4 regions of the Micromonospora sp. NBC_00362 genome follow, and region 3 is predicted to be linked to each of the others. Evidence: riboswitches for the same ligand, from Rfam matches in the RefSeq annotation. Region 3 holds a riboswitch; each other region holds the start of a gene.

Region 1 (4,077 bases), 1.6 Mb from region 3:
ACCTCGGCCGCGACGTCGCGTAGCCGGGCGGTCGGATCGCGGGCAATGGCCAGCAGCACGTGCCCGTGATTGGTGAGGAACGTCCAGTTCCGCCCGCCGCCGGTGTCGTCCGTCACCGTGCTCGCCATCGTGTGACCGCCTTTCCGGATGTCCGCCTGCCCTCGCGAGAGTCTGGTCCGCCCTGCCTCGGGAAGGTTGCCCAGGGTGTGGCCGGAGTCAACGTATGAAATCTAAATCACGCATACCTTGACGCATCTTACGGTGCGTGTGACGGTGGAGCACGAGCCAGCGCCCGCCCGCCCGGCCGGCGGAAAGCCGGCTTGACCAGGGCAGACGCGTCGAGACGAGGTGCGGGATGAGTCATACCGGAAGCTCCGGCGGTCAGCCGGGTCCGCAGCGGACCACCGACCGGGCCACCGCGCTCAGCGAGCCGACCCGGGCCTACGCCGAACTGGTCGCCGGCAACCGGCGCTTCGTCGATGGCGCCCCACGCCACCCCAACCAGGATGCCGGGCACCGGGCCGCCGTGGCCGACGGGCAACACCCGTTCGCGGTGATCGTCGGCTGCTCCGACTCGCGGCTGGCTGCCGAGATCATCTTCGACCGGGGTCTGGGCGACCTGTTCGTGGTTCGCACCGCCGGGCACACCGCCGGCCCCGAGGTGCTCGGCAGCGTCGAGTACGCGGTGACAGTGCTCGGCACCCCGCTGGTGGTGGTGCTCGGCCACGACTCGTGTGGTGCGGTGCAGGCCGCCCGGGAGTCCGCCGCGACCGGTACCGCACCGAGTGGGCATCTGCGCGCGGTGGTCGACGCCGTGCTGCCCAGCCTGCGCCGCGCCGCGTCCGAGGGCGTTGACGACATCGACGGCATCGTGGACATCCACATCGCCCAGACCGTCGAGACGTTGCTCGGGCAGTCGCCCGTGCTGGCCGACGAGGTGGCGCTGGGACGCTGTGCGGTGGTGGGGGTGTCCTACCGGCTCGCCGCCGGAGCCGTGCGCCCGGTGGCCGCGGTGCCGGCCGGCTTCGCGACGGTGGAGACCCCGGCCTCGGCCGAGTCGACCGACCCGGCCGCGCCTGCCACCGTTTGACGCGTCGAGGGCCGCTCCGCGTGACGCGGAACGGCCCTCGACGGGGATCGTGCGGGTCAGAGCAGCGACATGTGGACGTGGTCGGTGTGGTTCGACGGCCCGCTGTACGAACTCCAGCCGGTGGCCGGGAACCAGATCTGCCGGTTCCAGATCACGTAGTAGATGCCGAGCCGGTCGGCGTTACGGATGAGGAACGCGGCGACGTTGTTGCCGTACGTCCGGGTGTCGTTGTTGTGCCATGGGGAGAACCCGCTCTTCTGCAGCGACCAGTCGCAGGCGCGGCCCTTCGGGTGCTCCCACGGCCCGCCGGGGCGGTAGCAGCCGACGAACCGGTTGAAGCCGGCCGCCTTGACCTCCTTGTACGCGTGCAGCGTGCGCGGCGTGACGCAGCCGGACGTGGTGGGGTCGTTCTCGCTGCACGACTGGGGCTTCCAGTCACCGTCGGCCGTGCGACCCGGGCCGATCTTCGCGACCTTGGAGGTGGCATCCACCAGGCCGCCGGTGAAACCCTTGCCGCCGACGAGGGAGAGCGCCTTGTCGGCCTCGCTCTTGCGCTTCGCCATCAGGGCGGTTTGCTTCTGCTGCTCGCGGACCTCCGTGTCGAGGGCCAGCTTGGCCTGCTCGGCGCGGGCCTTCACCTCGTTGACCTCGGAGAGCTTTTTCTCGTTGACCATGTTCATCTCGTCGAGCAGCCCGGCGCGCTGGACGAACGAGTCGGGAGCGTCGCTCTCCAGCAGCATCGCGACCGCGCCGATCCGGCCGGTCCGGTACGCCTGGGCGGCGATCTGCCCGACCTGCGGCGCCAGCGCGTCCAGGTCGGCCTTGGCGCGGTTGACCTCCGCCGCCAACTCGCCCTGCCGCTTCTTGGATTTGTCCAGCTTGGACTTCGCGGCGGAGTAGTCGCGGTTGGCCTGCTCGATGACGTCGTTGAGCAGCTTGGGCTCGCCGTCCTCCTCGTGCCCGGACGGTGTGGGGTTCGTCGGGGCGGCGTGCGCCGGGAGCGGCCCGGCGAGCACGGTCAGTGCGGCGATCACGGCCACCACGGGTGTCAACCAGCGGCGTAGGGGTGCCGTCACAATGTTCCCTTCCGTCGACCGCCGACCGGGTTAGCTGACGGGTTCGGGGCGGAAGTGGCCCCTACCGCTGACGCGGATTCACCCCAGGCACCTGGGTCCCCGGCTCGCCGGTTGGCGATTGGGCGGTGGCACCGCAGGCGCCGCTTCGCGCCTTCATCGGTAACCGGCAGCGAGGTTACCCGAGAGTCGACCGGCTGAGCTATGCCTGGATGCCGACCAAAAGCGTCATTTCGCCATAGCGTTGAGTGACCAGTGACGCGGTTCTCAGGGTGGATGCCCGATCTGGTCACGCTGAGGAGTGTCACCATGCCGTATCCGTGCTCCTGTTCGACTCCGGCCACCGGTCGGTGGCCTCGGATGGGGGTGCGGTCCGCGTCCGGTCCGGCTCGTCGGAGCCGGCCGTACGCGGTGAGCTGAGTGCGGCCAGTGCCTCGCTGCGGTCCGGCTGGGGCCGGGGCGCGGGAGCGCCGGTGGACGGCGTGGCATCGCCGCGCCCGGCGGCGGTCACCACCGCTGCCAGGCCGGTGGTCAGCGGCACGGCGGCGATCAGGCCGAGGGTGGCGACCGCGCTGCGGACGATCTCCTGCGCGAGGAACTCGCTGGTGAGGATCTGCCCGATCGGCCGCGAGTCGGCGGTGAGCAGGAGCAGCAGGGGCAGTGACGCGCCCGCGTACGCCAGCACGATGGTGTTGACGGTGGAGGCGATGTGCGCGCGGCCGACCCGGGTGGCCGCACGGTACAGCTGCAACCGGGTCAGCCCGGGGTTCGCGTTCGCCAGTTCGGTGACGGTGGCCGCCTGGGTGACCGTCACGTCGTCGAGCACCCCGAGCGATCCGATGATGATGCCGGCGAGTAGCAGACCGTGCAGGTCCACGTCGCCCTGGAACATCGACAGGGTGGTGGCGTCTTCGCTGCCGAAGCCGGTGAGGTGGGTCGCGGCCGTGGCGATGGTGGCGAGCACGCCGGTCAGCACCAGGCTGCCCAGGGTGCCGAGTACCGCGACCGAGGTCTGTGCGGTGACCCCGTGGGTCAGATAGAGCACCACGAACATGATCAGGGCCGCACCGACCACCGCCACCAGCAGCGGTGACCTGCCGGCGCTGATGCCCGGCAGCACGAAGGTGAGCAGGATGGCGAAGCTGGCGGCCAGCCCGGCGAGCGCTGCCAGACCTCGCCACCGCCCGAACGCGACGATCGCGGCCGCGAAGACCACCGCCAGCCACACCATCGGGGTGCCGCGTTGGTGCTCGGCGATGTTCCAGTTGCTGACCGTGGGATCGATCGGATCGGCCAGTTCGACCAGGACGACCTCGTCGCCGACCTCGACCCGGGGTGCGCCGGGCCCGTCGGGCACCGGTGTCCGTACCTGCTGGCCGGCGGTCGGCCCGTCGTCCACCCGGACGTCGACAGTGCCGCACCGCCCGTCGCCGACCCTCGGTGTGCCCTCCGGAACCGACGGCGCCGGCGGGCACGGCTCGCTCACCACCCGGGTGACGGTGCCGGGGTGGCGAGGCACGTCCGCGCCACCATCGGTCTGCGGTGACCCGCCGCGGGGCCAGAGCAGTAACGCGGCCAGCACGGTGGCGACGAAGAGGGGTACCACAGTCACGATGAGGATCCGTCGCACCCGTGGCGGGGCGGACGGAGCGGGGTGAGTGTGGTCGGCGGCCAAGGTGAGACTCCCAACGATCCGGTGCGGGATACGGGTCAGCGGGCCGGGCGGTTCACCGTTGCGGTGGAAACGCGGCGGACGGCGGGGCGGATCGCTGCCTGACGACCGCTTGATCACGGACGGTCAGTGCTCGGCCCGGTCGGCCGGGGACGACGCCACGACGGGGCGGCGCCGGTGCCCGACTGTGCAGCGGCATTCGGAGGGCCATCGTGGGAGATGCTAGCCAGCCCTCCCGGGGG
Region 2 (4,077 bases), 2.1 Mb from region 3:
GTTCGGGCTGCCGTCAGGGCGGAGCGCGATGTCGTTGACCAGCGGCGCGTCCGCGGACGGTGCGCTGCGCAGCACCACAGCGGAGGAGCCGCGTGGCGCGCAGGGCACGCCCGGGGTGACGCAGTCGGTGAACGCCGGCTGGTTGGTGACGTAGTCCGGATCGATCCGGACCATTCCGGTGGCCGGGGTGCCGGTGTCCAGTCGAGGCGCGTGCAGCAGGTCGAAGTAGTGCGTCCAGTCCCAGTACGGGCCCGGATCCCAGTGCATTCCCCGCACGGTCGAGGGGATGGTGCCGGGCACGTTGTCGTGACCGATGATGTGTTGCCGGTCCAGTGGGATGCCCAGCCGCAGCGCCAGGTGCCGGACCAGCTTCGCCGAGGTCCGGTACATCGCCTCGGTGTACCAGGTGCCCTGCGCCGCGAAGCCCTCGTGTTCCAACCCGATCGACTTCGCGTTGACGTACCAGTTGCCGGCGTGCCAGCCGACGTCCTTGGTCTTCACGTGCTGGGCGATGTGCCCGTCGACCGAGCGCAGCGAGTAGTGCCAGCTCACGTAGGTCGGGTCCTGGACCAGTTGCAGGGTGGTGGCCCAACTCGCCTCGGTGTCGTGGATGACTATGTACTCGATCTTCTGCCGCGTGGGCCGGTCGGAGAGGTCGTGGTTGCCGTAGTCCCCGTCGCCGAACGCCTCGTAGGGCGCCGGGATCCACTCGCAGGAGATGGTGCGCGGGCACTCCACCCCGTCCGGGCGGGCCAGGCGGCGCAGACCCAGCCGGTCCAGCCAGGAACGCTCCGGCCGTACCGCGCGGGCCAGCAGGGTGATCCGCTGGCCGTCGTCGGTCACCCGGGCCTCGCCCGCGCCGATGGTGGTGAAGACCTCGTCGGCGAAGGCCGCGGCGGCGTCGGCGCTGTCCGCGCCCGAGTAGCGGGCCACCGCGCCGTACCAGGCCGCCGGGTCGGTGTCCGCGCCGACCGGCGCGCCCAGATCCCTCTGGTACGCGCTCAGCAGCGCGGCCCCACCCCGGATGTTGAGGCCCGCGTCGGTGCGCAGTGCCTCGGGAGTGGCGCCGGTCAGCGTGGCGGCGGCGTCGACGGTCTGCAACGCGGCGGTGGACGGCGCGGGTGCCTCGACCGGTCGGGGCGCGGGCACTCGGGCGGGACGGGAGTCGTCGCCGCGTGGGTCCTCGACGCCGGCGTCGTGGTGGCCGCGCCCGGGTAGGGCGGCCACGTGCCGCGCGTCGGTCAGGTGCATCGGACCGTAGCCGCCACTGGTGCTCGGCGTGCCGGCGTTGGTGTCCCAACGGGACTGCAGGTAGGAGACGCCGAGCAGCACGACGGCCGGCACGCCGTACTCGAGGGCCGCTGCGGCGTACTGCTGCTGGCGGTCGGTGCTGGGCGCGGCGGCGGCCGGGCCGACGGAGAGTGGCACGGTGGTCGCGGCGGCAACCACTGTGGCGGCGAGCAGCGCGCGCCAGCCGGTCGACAGGGTTGGATGGTGCATCGAACCCCCTAGATTCTCGCGGAGTGAGGTCAGGTCACCATCGCGCCGTCCGGGAGGTCACGTCAATACCTTTCTATCTATCGAAGTGGATGGAAAGAATTCTTCACACACTGTCGGTGACGTCGTCCAATCCGTACGGAGTGTCACCGCCGCACGGGTTGCGGATCGGTAACAGGCGTCTCTACTCTGGTCATTTGTCGGCCCGACAGCAGCTCCGCCCAACCTGGGCGGTAACGGACCGACACCGCCGAGTCGTTTCCGAGCGAACCGGGGACCCAGGTCCCTCGGGGTGAATCCGCAGCCATTGCGGTAGGGCGCCGACTTCCCGCCCGAACCCGTCAGCTAACCCGGTAGGCGGTCAGGAAGAAGGAGTACGGAACCCCGGTGGCACTCCATGCCCCGCGGCCGTCGTCCGAGCGGTCGGCATCAGCCGGCCCGGCGTCGATAGTGCCGCGCCCACGCTGGTCCCGCTTCACCACCGCACTCGCCGCGCTGGCCGGCATCGCCGTCGTTCTGACCGGCAGTGCCACTGCGGCCCACGCCGACCCGTCCGTCGCCGAGATCGAGCGCCAGATCGACGCCGACTGGAACAAGCTCGAACCGATCATCGAACGGCACAACGCCACCCGCATCGACCTCGCCGCGAAGCGCAAGCAGGCAGACGCGCTGGCCGCCCGGATCACTCCGCTCGAGCGCCAGGTCGACGCCGCTATGAACAAGGTCAGCGCCCTGGCCGTACGCGCCTACAAGGGTGAGAACGTCTCGACCGTCAACGCCGTGCTGGGCAGCCGGTCGCCCAGCGAGGTGGTCGGCCAGCTCGAAATGCTCGACCGCTTCGCGCACAACCAGCAGAAGGACGTACGCCAGGTGGCCGACCTGCGCGACCAGTTGGCCGCGCAGAAGGCGCCACTGGACGAGATGGTGGCCCAGCTGACCCGCACGGAAGCTCAGCTCGCGGCGAAGAAGAAGCAGATCAACGACGAGATCGACCGCCTGCAGAAGCTGCGCCTCAAGGTGTACGGCAGCGGCGGCGGCGGTCCGCTGCGCCCGGCGCCCTGCCCGGGCAGCTACCCCGGAGGCGGCGCGGGCACCGCTGTCAAGTTCGCCTGCGCGCAGATCGGCAAGCCCTACGTCTGGGGTGCCGAGGGCCCGAACTCGTACGACTGCTCAGGGCTGATGCTGGCCGCCTGGGCGAAGGCCGGCGTGTCGCTGCCGCACAACGCCGCCGCGCAGAGCCGGGTGACCAAGAACGTCAGCAAGGGCGACCTGCGCCCCGGCGACCTGGTCTTCTACTACAGCGACATCCACCACGTCGGCATGTACGTCGGCGGCGGCTGGGTGGTGCACGCCTCGCAGGCCGGTCAGCCGGTCAAGATGAAGAAGGTCGACGACGGCCCGATCCACAGCTACGGCCGTCCAGGCTGACAGTGAGTCATCGAAGGGCCCGTCGCGATTCCGTCGCGGCGGGCCCTCGTCGTCTCGGTCCTGGCTGCTGAACCTCAGCGTGTTGGCCAGGTGCGCCAGTGCTGCCAGGCGCGGCTGGGTGTCGGCCCCCGCTGGCCCTGGTAGCGCGACCCGTAGACAACCGAGCCGTACGGGTGCTCAGCCGGCGAGGAGAGCCGGAAGATGCAGAGCTGCCCGATCTTCATGCCCGGCCAGAGGGTGATCGGCAGGTTCGCCACGTTCGAGAGTTCCAGCGTCACGTGACCGGAGAAGCCCGGGTCGATGAAGCCGGCGGTGGAGTGCGTGAGCAGGCCGAGCCGGCCCAGGGAGCTCTTGCCCTCCAGTCGGCCGGCGAGCTGGTCACCCAGCGAGATGACCTCCAGCGTCGAGGCGAGCACGAACTCCCCCGGGTGCAGCACGAACGGCTCGCCGTCGGGGACCTCGACCGCCGAGGTCAGGTCGTCCTGCTGCATCGCGGGATCGATGTGGGTGTAGAGGTGGTTGTTGAAGACCCGGAACAGCCGGTCGAGTCGGACGTCGATGCTGGACGGTTGGACCAGGGTGGGCTCGAACGGCTCCAAGCCCAGCGTGCCGGCCTTGATCTCGGAGACCAGGTCGCGGTCGGAGAGCAGCATCGGACCACCATAGCCGCGTTGCCAAAAGTGGCCGGATTCGGTGCCGGTGACCAGCGCGTCGAGGTCGCTGCTCGTACATTTGTTCGATAGAATGCCCACATGGCTTCCTGGTCCGAATTCGCCGCCGACGAGCCCCGACTCGCCGACGGGATCCGCGTTCTCCTCCAGCAATACGGGCCGGGCTTCGGCTATCTGGCCACGGTCCGTGCCGACGGCGGGCCCCGCGTCCATCCGGTCTCTCCGGTCATCACCGCCGAGGGGCTGTTCTGCTTCATCATCGACTCGCCCAAGCGCCGCGACCTCGAACGTGACGGCCGTTACGCGCTGCACTCGTTCCCTGCCGAGGAGAGCGACGACGAGGCGTACGTGGCGGGGCACGCCCGTCCGGTGACCGATCCGATCCGGGTGGCGCAGTTGGCGCAGAGCGCCCGGGCTGAGCCGCAGGTCGACTGGCGGCTCTTCGAGTTCACAGTCGACGTGGCCATGCTCACCCGCCGCG
Region 3 (4,077 bases):
GGCCCTGCTCGGGCTGCTCGCCGCCCTGGCGCTCGCCGCCACGCTCGCCCTCCCGGCCGGTGTGGCGCTGGCCGCCAGCCTGCTGGTCGGCGCGGGCGCCGGTGCGGTCGCGTTGGACCTGGCCCGGCGACGGTTCCGGCCGCGCGTCGGTGGCGGGTCGGTGGCCGCAGCGCTGCGCCGGCACCAGCCGGAGTTCCTGCTCTACTTCTCCGCGCCTCCGGGCTCGGAATACCAGGTCACCATGTGGCTGCCGTACCTGCAACGGATCGGCCGGCCGTTCCTGGTCGTGCTGCGTGAGCCGGAGTTCCTGGCCCCGATCGCGGCGGCCACCGACGCGCCGGTGGTCTACTGCCCCACCCTGGGGGCGATGGACGAGGCGTTGGTGCCGAGCCTGCGGGCGGCGTTCTACGTCAACCACGGTGCGAAGAACAGCCACTGCGTCCGCTTCACCCAGCTCACCCACATCCAGCTGCACCACGGCGACAGCGACAAGGCGCCGAGCGCGAACCCGGTGTCGGGAATCTTCGACCGGATCTTCGTAGCCGGGCAGGCGGCGATCGACAGGTACGCCCGCGCCGGAGTGCAGATCCCGACTGACAAGTTCGTGGTGGTGGGTCGCCCGCAGGTCGAGTCGATCGAGGTACGCCCAGAACCCGCACGAGGGTTGGGGCACCCGACGGTGCTCTACACGCCGACCTGGACCGGGCACCACGCCGACGCCGACTACTGCTCGCTGCCGGTGGCCGAAAGCCTGCTGCGCCGACTGTTGGAGCGCGGCGCGACGGTGATCCTGCGAGCCCACCCGTACACCACGCAGAACCCGGCATCGGCCCGCCAACTGGGCCGCCTGACCGAACTGCTCGTCGCCGACCGGGCCCGCACCGGCCGCCAGCACGTGGTCGGCGCGGCGGCTCGGGAGCTGAGTCTGACCGAGTGCGTCAACTCCGCCGACGCGCTGGTCTCCGACGTGTCCGGCGTGATCTCGGACTTCCTCTACTCCGGAAAGCCGTACGCGGTCACCGACATGGGCGACGAGGGCGACCGGTTCGTGGAGCGGTTCCCGCTGGCCGGGTCGGGTTACGTGCTGCGTCGGGACATGTCCAACGTGGACGAGGTGCTGACCGCCCTGCTGGACACCGATCCGCTGGCCGAGGCTCGCTGGGCCACCCGCCGCCGCTACCTGGGTGACTTCCCGGCCGAGGCGTACGCCGAGGCGTTCCTGACCGCCGCCCGCCGGGAGCTGACACCGGCTCAGACACTGGCCGCGTCCACACCGGCGTAACCGAATCAGCGGTACGGGTCGAGCAGCGCCAGCACCGCCGCCGGGTCCTCCACGTGCGCGTTGTGCCCGAGACCCGGAAGCGTGGCCACCGGTACGCCGTACTCCTTGAGCTGTTCGTCGGTGACCATCGGGTCGTTCTCCCCGCGCGCCAGCACCACCGGCACGTCGGTCGCCGCCAGGAGCGCGGCCAGGTCGGGCTCGCCGACGGCGAAGGCGGCCGGGTCCATGGCGAGGCGCCACCGGCCGTCGACCTGGCGCAGCCCGGCGTCCACCACCGGATCGTCCGGCGGGACCAGGCCGGCCAGCCCGGAGACCCGCAGGTAGCGGCGCGCCGCCTCGGTGCGGCTGGCGAACCAGCTCACCGGTCGGGCGGCGACCTCGGCGGCGCGGGCCAGCTCAGCGGGTGACCAGAGTGCCTTGATGCCCAGCCCGACCACCGCGTCCACCGGCGTTCCGGCGTCGCGGGCGGCAAGCACCAGGCCGACCACCCCGCCCAGCGAGTGCCCGAGCACTACCAGCCGGTCATCGGGGGCGAGGGCCTGCGCGATCTGCTGAGCGAAGCCCGGGAAGGAGTACGACGGCAGCGGCGACGCCCAGCCGTGGCCGGCGAGGTCCGGTGCCAGCCACCGACCGGGCCAGTGCTGCTCAAGGTACGGGGCCCAGGGCAACCACACGTCCCCGGTCGCTCCCATGCCGTGCAGCAGCAGCAGGACCGGCCTGCGGCCGACGTGACCACCCGTTTTCTCCACCACGGCCGCAGTCTCCCACGGTTCACTGTCGGGTACGAGAGCCGTCGACGCCGGACCGCGCGCACAAACGCCGCGGGCGCCGGCCCCTTGTGGAGGACGGCGCCCGCGGCGGTCAGCGTGCCCGGGTCAGGCGGAGTAGCCCCGGCTGGTGATCCAGTTGGCCAGGTCGATCGTGGTGATCCAGTACGACGGGTCGGCCGGGTTCGCCGAGTCGGCGATCCGAACGGTGCGGCCGTTGTCCTTGTAGCCCACGACGGCGATGTAGTGCCCGCCGCCGTAGGAGTGCCAGCCGCCGTCGGTGTCGGTGGCGTCCCCGACGACGTTCGCCACCACGCCCCGACCGTCGGTGATGGCCTTCACCACGTCGGCCTGGAGCCGGTCCATCTGGGCCGGGCTGGGCGCTCCGGGGAACATCCGGGTCCGGTACGGGGAGCCCTTCACCTCGGCGTTGAGCACCCGGGTGGTGTCCTCGGCCGAGTTGGTGCCCATCTCGGTGGTGCCCAGCTCGGCGCCGAGGTCCTCCTGGGTGCGGTCGATGCCGGCGGCGCTGAGCGCGTTCCGGGTGGCAGCCGGGCCGCAGTTGTAGTAGGTGTTCTGCGCCTCGTAGTCGTAGTCGAGCACCTTGGTCGCGGGCGGCTTCGGCCGCTCCGGCTTCCGGGTGAGGTCCGGGTTGCTGCTGGCCTTGGCTGCGGGCGACGCGGCGCTGGTGGCCGGCGCGGCAGTGGTCGGCGCGGCGCTGGCCGAGGGGGACGCGTCCCGAGCCTCGCCGCGGGAGGCGGTGAGGTCGCTGCGCATCTCGGCGACAGTGGTCGCGGTGCGCTGGCCGGCCGGGGCTTCGTCGGCAGTGGTGAGCAGGGCGCCGGTGGTGGTGGCGATCGCGAGGGCAGCGGCGGAGGCGGCGACGATCTGGTACGGGCGCTCGGTGGCGAGGCGGCGGAGCTGACGCTGCAGGGTGTGCTTCACGGGGTCCTCCACGGATCGGGGGGAGAGCGGCACACCGGGGCCGGACCGGTATCCGGGCAGGCGCCAGCGCGCGGACCGTGGTCCGCGGATGGTGAACCGCTCAGGGGAACGCCCGGCGCGGCCGGGCGGGGAAGGCGATGACCCGGGGGTCAGCTCACCGTCACGGGACGAATGAGCGGGTGCACCGCCGCGCCGTGGAGGCGAGGGAACAGCCGAGGGGTGGAAAGGTGCTGCACGAGGATGGGACTCCTTCCGACACCGCCTACCGGGTTAGCTGACGGATTCGGGCGGGAAGACGCCCTACCGCGGGCCGTGGCTCGCGGATTCACCCCGGACTTACTGGTGGGTCCCCGGTTCGTTGATCACGATTAAGCGGGTCGATGCGGCGTCGCGTCTTGCGATCGGTTACCGCACCGGACGGGACGACACTACTGGCGTCTCAACGCCCTGCCAAGCCAGGTTCACCTGCGTAAACCCCAATTGGCGCGACAATTTCTGCGCGTATTGCCGCTGATGTGACTCGATGGGACAACCGGTTACGGTGACGCCTACGGGCGACAACCGGACAGGCCGTAAAGAACGCGGCCACAATCGCGGGAACAATCCCACCGAACGCGTCGGACGTCGGATTTTCCGATTGGGTGACCGGCCTCACATCACGGATTGGGCTCAACCCACCCGGGCCGGGCGCCACAGTGCCACGACGGCGGGACGCAACGCCCCGGCCACGGTGCGGCGCGCGGGGACCAGGATCGGGCGGAGCCGGGCCGCCGCCGCGTACGCCTCCTCGGCGAGGGCACGGGCCGAGGAGGCGGCCAACTCCGCGTCGCGCCAGGCGACCCGCTCACTGTCGGCGGCCACCTGGTAGTCGGCCAGCCGCGCATCGCGGACCACCCGGCTGATCAGCACCTCCTGCTCGACCGGGTGTCGCCGGGGATCCCAGCCGCGCCGGTGCCCGAACACGTCGCCCAGCTGCGCCATGGTCAGGTCGCCCCGCCAGTACGCCGCCATCGCCGCCCGGTGCAGATAGCGTTCCCGGGCGGCGTACTCGGCGGGGGTGTGCGAGGTCTGCGGGGTGGGCAG
Region 4 (4,077 bases), 3.8 Mb from region 3:
AGGACGTCTCGCCGATGCAGTGGCGGATGATCGGTCGACGCGGCCGACTGGCCTCCTGGACCGTGGTGGGCGACCCCGCACAGACCGCGTGGACCGGCGATCCGGAGGAGCTGGACCGGGCCCGCGACCAGGCGCTGGGCCGGCGCAAGCGACACGACTTCACGCTCACCACCAACTACCGCAACTCGGCGGAGATCTTCGCGGTGGCGGCGGCGGAGATCCGTCGGCTCTACCCGGACCTGCCGCTGCCGACCGCCGTCCGCTCCACCGGGGTCGAGCCGGTGGAGCTGGTGGTGCCCGCGACGGGGTTGGAGACCGCGACGGTGGAGGCCGCCGCCGGCCTGCTGGCCGAGGTGGAGGGCACGGTCGGGGTGATCACGCCGGTCCCCCGCCGGGACGAGGTCGCGGGGTGGCTGGGCGCGCTCGGCGCGCCGAGGTTGCAGGTGGTGACCAGCCTGGAGGCCAAGGGCATGGAGTACGACGGGGTGGTGCTGGTCGCCCCGAGCGAGATCCGGGCAGATCCGGGTGCCGGGGTGCGCACCCTGTACGTGGCGCTTTCCCGGGCCACCCAGCGTCTCACCACCATCGACCCGACCGGCTGACGTGTGCGGAGCGCCACCAGCGGACGGCGCTGCCCGTACACTTGCACACATAGCGATGTGAGCATACATTTGACCGGGTCCCGACCAGCGGCGGAAGGTGGTTCTCGTGGGCGCAGGTCATGACCACCACCATGGGTCCGTCGCCAATGCCGCACACCAGCACCGAGGTCGACTCTGGGCGGCGTTCGGGTTGCTCGCCACCCTGATGGTGGTCGAGGCGGTGGCCGCCCTGCACACCGGCTCGCTCGCCCTGCTCTCCGACGCCGGGCACATGTTCACCGACGTGCTCGGCATCGGGATGGCGCTCGCCGCCATCACGGCGACCCGGCGGGCGACCGGCGACCCGCAGCGCACCTTCGGGCTCTACCGGCTCGAGGTGCTCGCCGCGCTGGCCAACGCCGTCCTACTCTCCGGCGTCGCGATCTACGTGGTGATCGAGGCGATCCGCCGTTTCGGCGACCCGCACCAGGTCATCGCCGGCCCGATGCTCGCGGTGGCCGTGCTCGGCCTGCTCGCGAACATCGCCGCCTTCGCGCTGCTGCGCGCCGGGGCCCGGGAGAGCATCAACTTCCAGGGCGCCTACCTGGAGGTGCTCGGTGACCTGCTCGGCTCGCTCGGCGTCATCGGCGCGGCGCTGCTCATCACCGTCACCGACTGGTGGTGGGCCGACCCCCTGGTCGCGGTCGCCATCGGCGTCTTCATCCTGCCGCGCACCTGGCGGCTGGCCCGCGCCGCCATCCGCATCCTGGTGCAGGCCGCCCCGGAGCACCTCCAGGTGACCGCCGTGCACGACCGGCTCGCCGCCGTTCCCGGTGTCGTCGAGGTGCACGACCTGCACGTCTGGACGCTCACCTCGGGCATGGAGGTGGCCTCCGCCCACCTGACCATGGCACCCGGCGCGGAGGTCGGCGCGGTGCTCACCGCGGCGCGTACGGCCCTGCACGACGACTTCCGCATCGAGCACGCGACGTTGCAGATTGAGCCCGGCGCCGCTTCTGGAGCCTGTGGCTCCATCGAATGGTGACGGATCCGTAATTTTCCGTCGTGACGCACGCACCGTCCGTCACATCGGCTGCAGCGGCCCCACCCGCACCGGTAGGCTCGGTCCCGGCCTCCACCAGGCGGCGCCCTCCCGGCGCCGGTGGCGGTCGCCGCCTAATCGCCCAACTGGGCGAACCGGGGAACCATGTTCCTGGGGTGTATCCGCGTCAGCGGTAGGGATCTTCCGTCCCGAACCCGTCAGCTAACCCGGTCGGCGGCTGACGGAAGGACATGCGCAGTGGCACCAGCACGACCACCCGCCGCCCGACTGGCGGCCCTGATCGTCGCGATGTTCGCCCTCGGCGTCGCGCTTCCGGCCGGCACCGCCTCGGCCGCTCCCCCGACCGGCCTGCGGGCCGCCGCACCCGACTCCGACGAGGAGGGCGGCACCCCGGCGTTGCGGGCCCAACTCGAGGCGGCCAGCAAGGGCTACCTGGACGCGAAGCGCGCCCTGGACACCTCGGTGCAACGGCAGAAGCAACTCGCCACCCAGCTGACGACCATCGAGGGTGAGATCGACCAGCGCAACGGCAAGGTCGGCGAGATCGCCGAGGTGGCCTACCGCACCGGCCGGCTCGGTGCGATGTCGGCGCTGCTCAACAGCAACACTCCGGAAGGCTTCATGGACCGGGCGGCCGCGCTGGACGCGGTGGCGGCCAACGAGGACCGGGTGCTGCGCGACCTGCTGGACAGCAAGGACAAGGCCAACCGCACCCGGGTCGCCCTGGACGGCGAAATCAACGAACAACGCAAGCAGGTCGCGGTGATGGCCAAGCGCAAGGAGCAGGCCGAACGGGCCCTGACAGTGGCCACCACACCCAAACCGCAGACCACCGCCGACGGCGGCTCCAACCGGGGCACCTCCAGCGCCAACGCGAAGGCCGCACCGCGCAACTCCGACGGCTCCTGGCCCTCCGAGTCGTGCAGCGTCAACGACCCCACGCCGGCCAACGGCTGCATCACCCCGCGCACCCTGCACGCGCTCAACCAGGCCAAGGCCGCCGGATTCACCCGCTACGTCTCGTGCCACCGCCCCAGCGGCTCCGGCGAACACCCGAAGGGCCGGGCCTGCGACTTCGCGGCGCAGAAGGGCGGCTTCGGCGGGAACGCCACCGGCGGCGACAAGACGTACGGCAACAACCTGGCGGCGTACTTCATCCGCAACGCCGACCGGCTCGCCGTGCTCTACGTGATCTGGTACAGGCAGATCTGGCTGCCCAGCAGCGGGTGGAAGTCGTACAGCGGGGCGCAGGGCACCCCGTCGACCGACCACACCAACCACGTACACCTGTCGGTCTACTGACCCACGCGTCGTGATGCCTGTGAGTCATGGGTTGGCTCACAGGCATCACGTGTGTCCGGGGCGGGGCTACGTCGCCGGGCGTACCCGTGATGTCGTCGATCGTCGGACGACCCGGCAGCGGTCGGCGGGAAGCATCGCGGTATGCCTCGGATCCGACCCACCACCCGCAAGGCGCTGCTCACCCTGCATCTCGTCACCTCGCTCGGCTGGCTCGGCGCCGACCTGGTGCTGCTCACCCTCGGCATCGCCGTCCAGCGGGGCGCCGACCCGGCTGTGGTCTATCCGGTCACGGCCCTGGTCGGCACTGTGCTGTTCGCGCCGCTGAGCGTCCTGGTCTGGCTGATCGGGGTCGCCAGCTCGCTGCTCACCCCGTGGGGCCTGCTGCGCCACCGCTGGGTGCTGGTCAAGCTCGTGCTCACCACGGTGATGGTCGGGCTGGTGCTGTTCCTGCTCACCCCGAACCTGCGCCACGCCGGAGCGGTCGGCGCCGCCCTGCCCGCCCGGGATCGCGCCGACCTGGTCATCGCGCCGGCGGTGTCGACCAGCCTGATGATCATCGCGACGGTGCTGTCCACCTACAAGCCCTGGGGCCGGCGTCCCGCCACCCGACCGGCCCGCACCAGCCGTGATCGCGCCGCAACCACGATCTAGACACCACGCCCGCTGAGCACGTCGCACCAAGCGCAAGCGACCTGCCCAGCTCCGCGATCTTGCACTTACTGTCCCGACATATGGGGCATTACGCCGATATAGACAACCGAAACTACAAGATCGACGCGGCGGGGCGGCGGGGCGGCGGGCGGGGCGGGGCGACGCGGGTCAGGTCGGGTTTGGCGGGGTGCCGGTGCGGTCGAGGGCCGCGCCCAGCCGGGTGGCTAGGGCTAGGTGAGCGGCCTGGGCCTGGCGGAACGCGTAGCGGAACAGCGGCGTCGGCGCGGTCAGGGTGATCTCCACGTCGATGCGGACCAGGCCGTCCGGCTCGGCGCGTAGCCGGGTGTGGTTGCGCACTGTGGTGGCCGGCCACTGGCGGGCCACCATGACGATCTCGTCGGCCTCGCTGATCAGCACGTCCGCGTGGTAGGTGGTCCGGAAGCGCAGCGGACCGGCCGCCAACCGGTCGTTGATCGTGTA

The links. Region 3 has a riboswitch for cyclic di-AMP ahead of OG992_RS10710 (C39 family peptidase). Riboswitches for the same ligand answer to the same signal wherever they lie in the genome.
Region 1: linked by a shared signal. The riboswitch ahead of OG992_RS18035 (hypothetical protein) and the one ahead of OG992_RS10710 (C39 family peptidase) in region 3 are both predicted to bind cyclic di-AMP.
Region 2: linked by a shared signal. The riboswitch ahead of OG992_RS20615 (NlpC/P60 family protein) and the one ahead of OG992_RS10710 (C39 family peptidase) in region 3 are both predicted to bind cyclic di-AMP.
Region 4: linked by a shared signal. The riboswitch ahead of OG992_RS28515 (hypothetical protein) and the one ahead of OG992_RS10710 (C39 family peptidase) in region 3 are both predicted to bind cyclic di-AMP.

What each region holds. Positions count from the first base shown of each region.
Region 1 is NZ_JAPENH010000001.1:3,960,988-3,965,064, reverse strand. It holds gene OG992_RS18045 (MarR family winged helix-turn-helix transcriptional regulator) at 1-128, opposite strand, end outside; gene OG992_RS18040 (carbonic anhydrase) at 356-1,090, shown strand; gene OG992_RS18035 (hypothetical protein) at 1,147-2,166, opposite strand; cyclic di-AMP (ydaO/yuaA leader) riboswitch at 2,171-2,301, opposite strand; gene OG992_RS18030 (YibE/F family protein) at 2,468-3,838, opposite strand.
Region 2 is NZ_JAPENH010000001.1:4,477,091-4,481,167, reverse strand. It holds gene OG992_RS20620 (N-acetylmuramoyl-L-alanine amidase) at 1-1,500, opposite strand, end outside; cyclic di-AMP (ydaO/yuaA leader) riboswitch at 1,736-1,871, shown strand; gene OG992_RS20615 (NlpC/P60 family protein) at 1,885-2,925, shown strand; gene dcd (dCTP deaminase) at 3,000-3,578, opposite strand; gene OG992_RS20605 (pyridoxamine 5'-phosphate oxidase family protein) at 3,678-4,077, shown strand, end outside.
Region 3 is NZ_JAPENH010000001.1:2,349,225-2,353,301, forward strand. It holds gene OG992_RS10700 (CDP-glycerol glycerophosphotransferase family protein) at 1-1,282, shown strand, start outside; gene OG992_RS10705 (alpha/beta fold hydrolase) at 1,288-2,034, opposite strand; gene OG992_RS10710 (C39 family peptidase) at 2,158-3,006, opposite strand; cyclic di-AMP (ydaO/yuaA leader) riboswitch at 3,239-3,379, opposite strand; gene OG992_RS10715 (hypothetical protein) at 3,664-4,077, opposite strand, start outside.
Region 4 is NZ_JAPENH010000001.1:6,159,230-6,163,306, reverse strand. It holds gene OG992_RS28525 (AAA family ATPase) at 1-602, shown strand, start outside; gene OG992_RS28520 (cation diffusion facilitator family transporter) at 709-1,626, shown strand; cyclic di-AMP (ydaO/yuaA leader) riboswitch at 1,745-1,876, shown strand; gene OG992_RS28515 (hypothetical protein) at 1,933-2,946, shown strand; gene OG992_RS28510 (hypothetical protein) at 3,088-3,597, shown strand; gene OG992_RS28505 (SRPBCC family protein) at 3,766-4,077, opposite strand, start outside.